2 linked regions of the Rhodohalobacter sp. SW132 genome follow. The protein of the gene in region 1 interacts with the protein of each later gene in a pairwise test. Links are inferred from orthologs where the notes say so. Each region holds a gene or a part of one and is shown in the gene's direction. Other genes may lie near its edges.

Region 1 (6,351 bases):
TTTAAGGTATGAAAGCTTGTATTGAAGCTCCCCTCCCTATCAAGTCCCGTCAGGGCGCGATAGGGAGGGGACGGGGGTGGGTCAGAAAGTCTGCGAGCTGTGAAAATGGCAGAAATCTTAGTTTTTTAAGTGCAATTTTTTGGAAAACAATTTCCTCACAGCCTCTAACAAGGGGAGTTTAGGAGGGGTGTTTCGTCGAATTTTGCCTTGGAACTTTGATAATTAATATTCAACAATCCAACTGAGGTTTTTCGTAAAAAGTAGAGGAGCTTCACGTTGTTTTAATGAATAGCCTTGCTTATCTTTACAGGCTCTGTTGCCGGCGATAGATCGGTGACTGTTTCCAATAATGGAATACAACCAAAGAAAAATTCAGATGAAAAAAGAATTTTATGAAATGACGTACATCCTGAACCCGGTTCTGGATGACGAAAAATTTAAAGAACTTGTTGATCACGTTCAGAAACTGATTGAAGACAACGGCGGAGACGTAGTTGATACCGATGAGTGGGGAGTAAAACAGCTTGCCTATCCGATTGAGAAGAAAAACTCCGGCTATTATGTGAACCTCTATTTCAATGCACCTAAAACAGCCATTGAACCTGTAGAGAGAAACATGAGAATCCATGATGACATCATGCGTTACCTGACGCTCAAATATGATGCAAAAATGAAGCGCCACTACGATCTCAAGAAAAAAGGAGATCTGCCGGTCATATTTGAAGATCTCGAAGAGGAAGAAAACACTGACGATAATTAATAAACCCCACTACTATGATTAATAATCCATCCCATCCGAAAAAAGGACACTTAAAAACAAAAGAGTGTAAATTTACAAAAGCAGGAATCGAGTACATCGATTACAAAGACACCGAAACTCTGCTTCGATTTATAAACGACCAAGGCAAAATTTTACCTCGTCGTGTAACCGGCAATAGTGCACGCCATCAGCGTCAGTTTTCAACAGCTGTTAAAAGAGCCCGATTTATGGCACTTATTCCTTATGTAACTGAAAATCTAAGATAAACCGGAGCAATCGAATGAAACTGATATTAAAAGATGATGTTGATAAACTCGGTTCAGCCGGTGATCTGGTTGACGTGAAGCCGGGTTACGGACGTAATTTTCTGATCCCGCAGGGCAAGGCTGTAATGGCTACAGCAGGCGCTGTAAAAGAGTATGAAGCACTTCAGCGAGAAGCTGAACTTCGTGCTGAACTCACGGTTGAAAAAGCGAAAGAACTCGCTCAGAAACTGGAAACCACATCCATTACTATTCCTGCATCCGTGGGAGAAGACGACAAAATTCACGGAACTGTTACAAATATTGATGTAGCTGATGCTCTTGAAGAAAGAGATATTTTGATCGACAGACGTAAAATCTCCATCGATCAGGATATCAAATCTCTGGGTGAATACACGGCTACGATTGATCTTCTTGGCGATCTCAATCCAAAGATCAAAATTTGGGTAGTTAAAGCCGATGAAGACGAAGCCTGATCATTCAGCTTCCAGCTTTGTATTCAAAAAAGGCTGCTCTTTGAGCAGCCTTTTTTGTTTGCGAAACCTATCAATTCAGGGAAATGATCTCTGAAATCAAGATTATAAATCCTATTTGATAAATCAGGTTTCTGATCACCTTGGTGAATTCCCTAAACTCAACTTATTCAGTACATTATTGCCGAACTCTGATTCTATTGTACTAAAGTGCCTTGATGAGGTGTTAAGTAAATCTCAGAATCAGTACATATCCGTACCTCTTCAGTAAACTTATGGTTAATTTCTGCAAATTGTTCCTGCCCCTTTTTTTACTGCTGATGTTCGTCTTATCAGCACAGGCCCAGTTACTTGACCCTGTTTCATATGAAATTTCAGATATTCCCGATGAGGTTCAGGCCGGGGAAATCTTTACGATCTCTGTTACGGCCACTATTGATGGAGACTGGCACCTCTATTCTGCAAAAAACGATCCAGATGCGGGGCCTTATCCAACTACGTTCTCATCTGTAGAAGATCACCTGTTCCTGGCGGGAGACATCGAAGAAACAGAACCTAAGATTGTCCTGGATCCCAATTTTAACGCAGAACTTGGCTGGCACTCCGAACGTGCAGTGTTTAGGCTCCCCGTAGCGTTCGATACCACCAGCAGAGGTATACAAAACGTAACGATCGAAGTTCTTTACCAGGTGTGTGATGATCGCTCATGCCTGCCTCCCAAAACTAAACAGGTTTCTACTGAGATCTTTGTTTCCGGAGTTTCAGACTCTCCTTTCCAGCCTGCAGCTACCCGATCCTCAAACCTATTTTATTCGATTTATTCATCTCCTGCAGAAGTATTGCCAGTCTTGAACGAGAGAGAGTGGATGTTTTGGGGATCTCTTATCTTTCTAATAGCGGTCGGTTTTATTCTGAGGAATCAGAAAGTTTAGCATGGTATCAAACTCTGATATCGGGATACGCAGAATTATTCAGATCAGATTGCTCCGTTAATTCACAAGTGGCGGATATATAAAAAATCAGCAGGGATTCTTACATTGGAGCTCCTCGTTCAAGCGCAAAACAGGTTTCTTTATCCCGATATCCAGCTACATAAAACTGCTTATCCTACTTGTGGTGATGCTCACGCAGGCTGCAGCACCGTCGTACTCTCAGAGCGCAGATCTGGACACCTTAGAGGTAACTCTCGCTGATAGTGATACAACTTTTTTTCTCGGATTTCTGATCGATTGGGAAACCGTGGAGGTAATGTCGGATGACCTGGAAATCAACTCTGATTGGTGGACGTTTGATCCGCATAGCGGAATGATATCATTTCACATCCCTGAAGAGATTTTTTTGGAATACACAGAGGTCGCAATCACCTATGAAAAACCACTGTTTGATATTACTCAGAGTTTCCGTCTCAGAGAATTTCAGGTGATTGATGATACACTTCAGGGTATGACCGGAATCGATGAACCTGTCAGGCGCCAGATTCTTACCGGCGATGATTTGTTTGGAGAGGCCGATCTGTCACAAAGTGGCAGCTTAACCCGGGGTTTTACCGTTGGAAACCGGCAGGATTTAGCACTGGACAGCGGCTTACGGCTCGATCTGAGTGGAAACATCACGGACGAAATTACGATCCTGGCATCTCTCACGGATCGGTCGACCCCCATTCAGCCGGATGGCACGACTCAAACTATTCGTGAGTTCGACAGGGTGTACATCCAGCTTCAGGCTCCCGTTGGAGAACTTGAACTGGGTGATGTGGATATTCGGTACGATCAAAGCCGGTTTGCACGCATCAATCGGAGAGTACAGGGTGCGGTAGGATCCGGCACCACGCCTGTCGGTGATTTTGGTGGCGGAGCTTCGGTTGCAAGAGGGCAGTTTCGAACACAGCGGTTCAATGGTCTCGAAGGTGTGCAGGGGCCGTACCGGTTATCTGGCGCAGAGAACGAGGCATTTATTATTGTGATTGCAGGTTCAGAAACAGTTTATATCGACGGCAATGAAGTAAACCGGGGTGCTGAAAATGAATATATTATCGATTATAGCCTGGGTGAAATTACGTTCACAAACAACCTGGTGGTGACGGATGAAACCCGAATTGTAGTGGAGTTTCAATATATCACTCAAAATTTTACGCGCACTCTGTTTACAGCACGCGGCAGCGAAGATAACCTGGCTGGGGGAAGATTGTCGGTTGGGGCGACTTACATTCGTGAGGCGGATAACAAGAACCCGGCAACACAGTTGAATCTTTCTGATGAAGATATCGACAGGCTCAGAAATCTTGGAGATGATCAGGATGAGCTTTTTGTAAGCGGGGCTGATTCCGTTGGATTCCGGGAAGACGCTCAGTATTTGCAATACGCAAGGGTTGATACAGTATATAATGGGGAAGTGTACGAAATTTTCAGGCATCTGCCCGGGGATCCGCGAGGCGTATACAGGGTGCGATTCTCAAATCTTGGCGAAGGAAATGGATCATATCGAAGAGTGGGTGGTGCGGTGAATGGTATTTTATATGAGTGGGCCGGACCGGGACAGGGAAGATATGAGCCGGTAATCAGGCTGCAGGCCCCGAAGAGTCACCAGATGGTGTCGCTGAACTCATCTTTTCAATTAAGTGAGCATATTCAGCTGAGCGGGGAATGGGCCATAAGTGAGTTCGATCCGAACCGTTTCTCAGAAACCGGCAGCGGAAACGTGGATCATGCAGTGAACGGCGAACTTTCGATAGCCGGCATTGAATCGCGAATGGGCACATTTGATGCCGGAATCGAACAGAACTACATCGGCGAACAGTTTGAGTTTTTTGATCGTCCCCGGGTTATTGAGTTTGATCGCCGCTGGAATATCCAGCGAGAAGAGGATGGCGATCAGGAGCGCGAAACAACGATCTATGCCGGCCTGACCAGGGATACCGGTTCACGTCTTCGATTAAACGCTGGAGAGCTTCAGCGCAACAGGTTCGAGGGCAGGCGGGCAGAAGGTGAACTTCAGCTGCAGGAATCGGGAGTACCACAAATTTTCACCACGGCAAGTTATGTAAACAGCCGGGATGAAATCCTTAACCGCAGGGGGGACTGGCTGAGAAACCGGGGTACGATCCGTCAGGATTTTTCTGTGAACCAATCGACAGTAACTCCGTTTTTTCACTGGGAGGCTGAAAACCGGGATCAGCGTACACTTGATGGGGATCTGCTCTCAGAATCACTCCAGTTTTACGATCTCAATCCCGGCCTGCAGCTTCAACTTTCTTCATTAATGCTGGAAGGGGGGCTTGGATATCGAAGGAACCGGCGTCCGTTGGATAATCAACTTGCGGATGAATCTGTGAGCCGTTCACAGCGATTTCGGATGGAATACAGACCATCAGACAGTTTCAGAACTGAAAATAGCGTGCAGTTTCGTCAAAAAACGTTTGAAAATGAATTTCAGCAGGAGAGTGCCGCGCCAAGAAGCCGGGGAGTACTCATGCGTTCAGCAACGAATTACTCATTGCTGAATAATCTGGCGGACGGAGAGCTATTTTACGAAGCCAACACCGAGCGCAGAGCACTTCTGCAGGAAACGTATATCGAAGTAGGGCCTGAACTTGGCCAGTATGTCTGGATTGACCTGAATGAAGACGGGGTTCGGCAGGTTGATGAATTCTTTCCGGAGGTCACACCCAATGAGGGGACATACATTCGGCAGTTTGTGCCATCCGATGAACTTCTTCCCGTGATCGATGTAACGTTAAGGGCAAGAAATGAGTTTCGGATCGGCGAGATGATCGCACACTTGCGGGGAAGAGATACGGGAGCACTTGAGCATCTTGTACTTCGGTCGTTATTTGAAATCAGGGAAACCAGCCGGGAAGAAGAGCTCCGGAAAGTTTATTTTCTGAACCGATCTGTCCTGCTCGATGAAGAAACTTCCATTAACGGTCAGCAATTTTTTCGGCAGCGGCTAAGCTGGAGAAGTGAAGAACGCACAGCAGAAGCTTCGATGTCCTACAATCAATCAAACAGTCTGTTTCAGCGCGCAGCAGGAGTACAGACTGCAAAAAATCGTGAAATGCTGTTTGAAGGAGAATTGCAGGTAAGCAGGCCACTGCGACTGTTGTCACAATTTCGTATGCTCGAAAGTGAAAATCAAAACTCACGCTTTTCATCCCGAAACTTTAATATCTCAGGTTTTGAGGCAGAACCGGGTTTCAGTTTATTTATTAATCGTTCCGCACAAACCGAATTCAGGACACTCTATGGCTTTAAGCGGAACCGTGCCCCGGGTGGTGATGCATCAGCACGAACTATTTCAGTAGAGAACCGCACACAGCTTTTTCTCTTCAATAGAATTCAAAACCGGCTGCGGCTGCAACTGAGGCGCACTATAATCGACGGGCCGGCAGCCGGACAAGCGGAATTTGAATTAACAGACGGCATTGGAACGGGTACAAATATCGTATGGAGTTTAAACAGTGATTACCGCGCAACATCACTCGTTCGGTTATCTTTGCAGTACAATGGAAGGACTACAGCACAAAATCAAATAATTCAAACATTACGTTTGGTAGTTAGTGCTGTGTTCTAATATATTGTAGCCAAGCTTTATTAACTGCTGAAGCTTAATGTATAGAAAGGTTTCGGAGTATTGTGGCTCAATCTCGCAATGAATTGCAGATGAGCCGGAATATAATTGTTAAAATTACACTTCAGTTTTTCTAAAATTCTCAGCTGGTTAATAAATCTCATTTTAAATCATTGATATGCGAATGATTAGATCAATATAATATTGTTAAAACCCATACTACGTTTTGACATTTAGTTTCAAATGATCTATCATTTTGCTTTAAATTAAGCCCAAAACCAAAACATAA
Region 2 (6,226 bases), 130 kb from region 1 along the record:
CGCTCACGTTTTCTGGATGAGGTGGATCCCGGTGTGGTCCGGACTGAAACTGGTGCAACAATCCGGCAAAACAGGGAGCGTTTCAGCGCTGAAAAATCGACACCAAAAAACAATGATACCGAAGTTGAGTACGACTGGAAAGAGCCGATAAAGACCAAAAAGCCATCCAGCAGCGGCTTTGAAATTGAAACTACTTATGATAATGATCCTTTTCAGGCCGGCACTACAGTTATGCACCCGGCCTTCGGTCCCGGTAAAATTTTACAGCGAACAGGATCAGGTAAAGATTCAAAAGTTGTTGTATTTTTTAAACAGAGAGGGCAAAAAACGCTTATGTTGCGTGCCGCCCGGCTTCAGGTTTTATAATTTTTTTATAAAAGAGAAAAATATCAGCGGCTTTTCATGCTGAGTGACTAAATATTCTGCCGTTTATAGAGTTTCTATGAAACAATATTACCCGGCAGTCAGTTAATACACCGCTATTCGTAATTATTTTCTGAACAGATTAAATCGTTGAATAAAGCAGCTACATTACTTATCGCTGTCTGTTTTTTTGTGATTCCACTCACAACAGATGCACAAATTTCATACAACCCCGTGAGCATGGGATTGGGCGGCGGCGGAACGTCGTACATCACCGGTTATGATGCGCTTTTTATCAACCCGGCTAATATTCAGCTCCGGGAGAAAAATTACCGTCTTCAGTTTTCATTTGCAGAAAGCGGGGCTTATATCGATACGCCTCTGCGCATTCGCAATGCCGGTAAGAGGTTCGATACGTACACAAACCTTTTCAACCCTCCAGGCTATAGCGAATATTTGCTTTCAGATGGAGACAGAGAAACCCTTTTAAGCAGGCATTACCCTGCCGGCCGGTTAGACCGACAGTTCAGGTCAGCTACCTCGATTAACTGGTTTGGAATAAAATGGTTCAGAGATGAGCGGAGTTATGCATTCAGCGTCAGAACCCGTCAAAGCAGCCGCTTTACTGTGGGCCGCGGCTGGTATGATGTGAACCCCGTTGAAACAAATGATGGTTTTGAAATCGACCGCACGTTATCCCACAGTTTCCAGACGCTCCATGAAATTTCGTTCGGTTACAGTGAATCATTCAGCTTTTTGAGCGGGCTTTTTCCCCGCATCTCCAGGTTTAATATTGGTATCGCTCCAAAAATTGTGATATCGGGGGCGTCGTACTCCACACGTTATGCTGATTCATACACACAAAGCGACGCACAAAGCCCGTGGGTTCGGGAATCTTCCTACAGTTTTGAAAGTACCGGAACATTTAGCGAACAGGCTCAGCAGCTGGCTACCGGTTTCAATCCCGTTGTGGCTGGTGAAACTCAATTTGGCACTTCGGATCTCACACGACCTGCCGGCATCGGCGCCGCTCTTGATCTTGGCATAACCTATATCTTTACCTTCGGGGATGACCTGTCGCTAATCAGAAGAGGTGAAGAAGCCACTGAAAAATCTCTGCGCCTGAGCTTATCCGTTACCGACCTGGGGATGATCCACCACTTTGATGACCCGTTCCGGTCAGAACTCTCCACATCAACTTCAGAAACCGATGATCCGGGTTCACTTTCAAATTACTCTTATTCAGGCGCTGTTCTTCAGGATTTTCAGTTCCTCGCTGCAGATGGCATTCATCCGCTGCAGGAAGCCGGTATACAAAACAGGGGTTCCTATCAATCCATGCTGCCGACATCCATTCAATCGGGGGTTCTGTTTCAGATCAACAGGATAAAATTAATGGGTGATTTCAGCCTTGGACTCAACGATAACGCTTTCCAATCCACAAAATTCAAAAGTTTTATCGGTGCAGAAGTACGTCCTTTTTCATTTCTTCCACTTCGTGCCGGCACTCGCCTGGCTACGGAATTACCTGGCTATTATAGTTTTGGTGCAGGGCTCGAAACCACCTATTTTGATGTGAACGCTGCTGTGCAATTTCGAAGCACAGCCGCAGGGCCTACGCTTGAACCGGTCGCTGCATCAGCTGTTGCTATAAAATTTTATATTCCATAACTGCATTCTGCCCAACTGTCAGCTTCTTTTATTTATATCACAATTTGGCAGAACCCGCAGACAACTTATGACGTTATGAAGGCAAGCCTTTTTTTGGCTCTCTGTTTGCAGACACTATGAAAAATTTCCTAACGAATATTCTATATGTTTGATCAACGATTTAAAATTGAAGCTTCTTTCGACGAACAAAATGATGGGTTCGATGACTTTGAACAAGCCATCCCCCTGATGAGTGAAGAAGAAGAAAAACGTTTAACGGAATCTGAAATTCCGGATAATCTGCCCATTCTGCCTCTGAAAAATACCGTTCTTTTTCCAGGTGTTGTGGTCCCCATTACCGTAGGCCGGGATCGCTCACTGGAGTTGGTAAAAGAGGCGTACGAAAATGACAAAATCATTGGTGTGGTAGCACAGAAGGATGAATCGGTGGAAAATCCCACCAAAGATGACCTTTACAAAATGGGTACAGTCGCCCAGATTCTAAAGCTCATTAAAATGCCCGATGGTAGTAAAAGTATTGTCATTCAGGGTAAGAGCATCTTTGAAGTGCTTAAAGTCACGCAGGAACAACCATTTTTCCGTGCTGATGTAGAGGCTTTCAAACAGGAGATGGACCTCTCAGGGCTGGAGCTTGATGCTTCCATCCGATCCATTAAAGAGACGGCAAGTAAAATTGTTAATCTTTCCCCAAATATTCCTTCTGAGGCCTCGATTGCCATCAACAACATTTCGAGCCCGTCCTTTTTACTGAACTTTATCTCCTCAAATCTGCAGGTAGATCTTGCCGCAAAACAGGAGATTCTTGAAGTTAGAAAATTCTCAGACCGGCTGGAAACAGTAATGGAACACCTGAACAAGGAACTCCAGGTACTGAACTTAAGTGAAGAGATCCGCACGAAGGTGAAGTCTGACATTGATGATCAGCAGCGTGATTTTTACCTGCGCCAGCAGATGAAAGCGATCCAGGAAGCGCTCGGTGAAGATAGTGAGCAGCAGGATATCATCACTCTCAGAAAACGACTGAACGAGAAAAAGGGGCTGACCGATGATGCCAAACAAACGGTTGAAAAGGAACTTCAGCGTCTTGAAATGACGCCGAGTTCATCACCAAACTACGGTATCATTCATAGCTACGTGGAGTGGATTCTGGATCTGCCGTGGGGTGAAACATCGAAAGATAAACTTGACCTGAAACGCGCCCGAAATATTCTGGATGAAGATCACTACGGGCTGGAAAAGGTGAAAAAGAGAATCGTTGAATATCTTGCTGTCCTGAAATTAAAAAAGGATATGAAAGCTCCGATTCTATGTTTCTACGGCCCTCCGGGAGTTGGAAAAACCTCGCTTGGAAAATCAATTGCACGCTCGCTGAACCGTGAATTTGAGCGATTCAGCCTGGGTGGCATTCATGATGAAGCAGAAATTCGCGGCCACAGGAGAACGTATATCGGCGCACTGCCGGGACGAATTCTCCGATCCATGAAAAAAGCCGGCACCGGAAACCCGGTAATGATGCTCGATGAGATCGATAAAGTGGGTAGTGATTTCCGCGGCGATCCTACTTCAGCCCTGCTGGAAGTTCTCGACCCTGAACAGAACAACGGCTTTATCGATAATTATCTTGAGCTGGAATATGACCTCTCCAAGGTGATGTTTATCGCAACGGCAAACTCGCTGGATACAATTCCCGCACCGCTGCGTGACCGGATGGAAATCATCAACATCAGCGGTTACACTCTTGAAGAGAAGGTCCAGATTGCCAAAAAATACCTGATTCCAAAACAGATTGAGGAAAACGGGCTGAACAAGAAACAGATTAAAATCTCCAAAGCTGCTATCGAACGGATTATAGAGCAGTATACCCGCGAATCGGGTGTACGGAACCTGGAACGGCAAATTGGATCCGTCTGCCGGAACGTGGCAGCAAAAATTGCCAGCGATGAGATAGAAAAAATGAGCGTTGGAGTAAACGATGTTCAGGATATCCTCGGTAAGCGCAAATTCTTCTCTGATGCGGCCGAGCGGACAACCGTTCCCGGTGTATCAACCGGACTCGCGTGGACTCAATACGGCGGTGATATTCTCTTTATCGAAGCGAGCGTCAGCCGCGGCACGGGGAAACTGCATATTACAGGTCAGCTTGGCGATGTGATGAAAGAGTCTGCGATGCTGGCGATCAGTTATTTGCGCGCCCGGTATGAAGAACTTGGAATTCCGGAAGAAGCATTCAAATATTGGGATCTCCACATTCACGTTCCGCAAGGTGCTGTACCAAAAGACGGGCCATCAGCCGGTATTTCGCTGCTTTCCGCCGTCGCTTCCATCTTTACCCAGCGTAAAGTAAAAGGAACTCTCGCGATGACGGGAGAAATCACACTGCGCGGACTGGTACTGCCTGTAGGCGGAATCAAAGAGAAAGTGCTGGCGGCTAAACGGGCCGGTATTGAAACTGTAGTTCTTCCAAAAAAGAATGAAAAAGATGTGGAAGAGATCGAGGACGAAATCATGGGCGATCTGAAAGTAGAATATCTTGAGCGGATGGATCCGCTGCTCGACCTCGTTCTCGAAGAGGAGCCGGTGACCGATCCTGAAACGTTCTTCCATGTACCTGATAGCCATAAAAGCAGTGCTGATGGAACCAATTCCAAAGGCGATGCCCGAAAAGAAGTCGCTGTGATGGATTGACCCCGATATCGAAATGATCCAAAAAAGCCGTATCAGATTCCTGATGCGGCTTTTTTTTGTTTCAGGTGTATGTATGCTTCTTCGGTAACGATTTTAATCAAGTTGCGGAGAATTTTTCCGCATTGCCCGAAGATACGCAGGACTCCAAAGAGTGTGTTTGAACAGATTTCTGTAGTAAAATCCAAAAACAGCAAAATGCTAAGATTATTCAATGACTCTCTCAATGTTTATTTTGCACTTAAATAACATGTATTAATCAATTTAAAATCAGTTCTTAATTCGTATTATTTCCCCCTTCTTGATTTTCATAAAATTATGTTGCTTTATACAGGTATAAATCTAAGAGATTATTTCGGGTTAACATTAGTACTCTCCTCGTATGAAAATCGAAGGTTACCGAATATGGGCCATACTTTTCGTTGCAATTTTTGCACTCAGCGGATATATGTATTTTACCATACTCGAAAACCGCGATCAGCTTCAGGAACAAAGTTTTCGCAGTCTTGAACTGACCAAAAACAACCTACTCAGCAGCTGGGACAATCTGAGTGTTCGCACAGAGCCACCCTATAATTTCGATGAAATTTCTGAATCGGATCTGCGTGAACTGCTTCAAACATTGCTGAACCAGATGCCGCCAAGTAATTTTTTCGATCTCACATTTCTCACCGATCGCAGCGGCAAACTGCTTATTTCAAGCCCGGAAATCCCTCTCATCACCCTTCCGCCGGAATATCTTGATGAAACAGAGAAACTGGGTGCCATTCGTGAGGAGATATCAATTTCAACACGGGAGTACCAGGTTTTTCGTGTTCCGATCACTCTCGAAGAGCAAAGTCAGACGCTCTCGGAAGAAGGCACGCTGGGTCTTTACCTGTTTGGAGCCATCAGCCAGGATAAGTTCGACCGTGCGGGAAGGCAAATCAGTTTCACCGGAATCTACCTGTTGTTCACTCTGCTTATGCTGCTGATTATTTCTTTCCCTATTCTCAGAGTTGTGGGAATGGGACGCGGGGATACTCTTTTGCGAACTCATGTTTATCAAATCGGGCTTTCCATTGTATTACTTGCCGTTTTTATCGGTTTCTCAATTTCATATATCATGAGCAGAAATGAGATCAAGACCGAACATCTTCAGAACATCGATCGGCTGATTGAAGAGGTCACTGATCTTCAAAGGTCGGAACTTGGCCGATATACGGATCTTTTTCACTCCTACTTTTCAGATGAAGATCTAACCGCCGATCCCGCCTTGAGATATAATGAAATATTTGAAATACGGGCCGACGGTTACGTTAACAGATTCAGAATCAGCGATTTGGATACCGATTTAACCGAGAATCAAATGCAGGATATTCCAAACCTTTCCGGCAGATACTATTTTCGGGACGCACGGGAAGATCAGTTTCTGCTGGGGTCTCATTACTCATATTCAGATGGAATCCAGGAAGGTGTTCTTAGCCGTCGGATATCCGAAGAGGAACTGGGTGAAACCGACGGGGAAGTG

The links. Proteins that work in one complex are often made in the same cells at the same time.
Region 2: the proteins of rplI (region 1) and lon interact in binary tests that used the Escherichia coli proteins (3 or more experiments, as listed by UniProt). The link is inferred for Rhodohalobacter sp. SW132 from one-to-one orthologs.

Annotation. Positions count from the first base shown.
Region 1 is NZ_QUOK01000004.1:43,701-50,051, reverse strand. The notes cover bases 14-2,769. They hold rplI (50S ribosomal protein L9), read left to right. Parts: upstream 14-1,040; coding sequence 1,041-1,499; downstream 1,500-2,769. Other genes in these bases: DYD21_RS09205 (hypothetical protein), read left to right, coding at 2,616-2,769; DYD21_RS09210 (protein-disulfide reductase DsbD domain-containing protein), read left to right, coding at 1,817-2,428; rpsR (30S ribosomal protein S18), read left to right, coding at 775-1,026; rpsF (30S ribosomal protein S6), read left to right, coding at 377-760. In the rest of the region: more of DYD21_RS09205, read left to right, coding at 2,770-6,065.
Region 2 is NZ_QUOK01000004.1:178,042-184,267, forward strand. The notes cover bases 1,811-4,948. They hold lon (endopeptidase La), read left to right. Parts: upstream 1,811-2,178; coding sequence 2,179-4,719; downstream 4,720-4,948. Other genes in these bases: DYD21_RS09825 (DUF5723 family protein), read left to right, coding at 1,811-2,034. Outside these bases: DYD21_RS09820 (ATP-dependent helicase), read left to right, coding at 1-366; more of DYD21_RS09825, read left to right, coding at 514-1,810; DYD21_RS09835 (hypothetical protein), read left to right, coding at 5,099-6,226.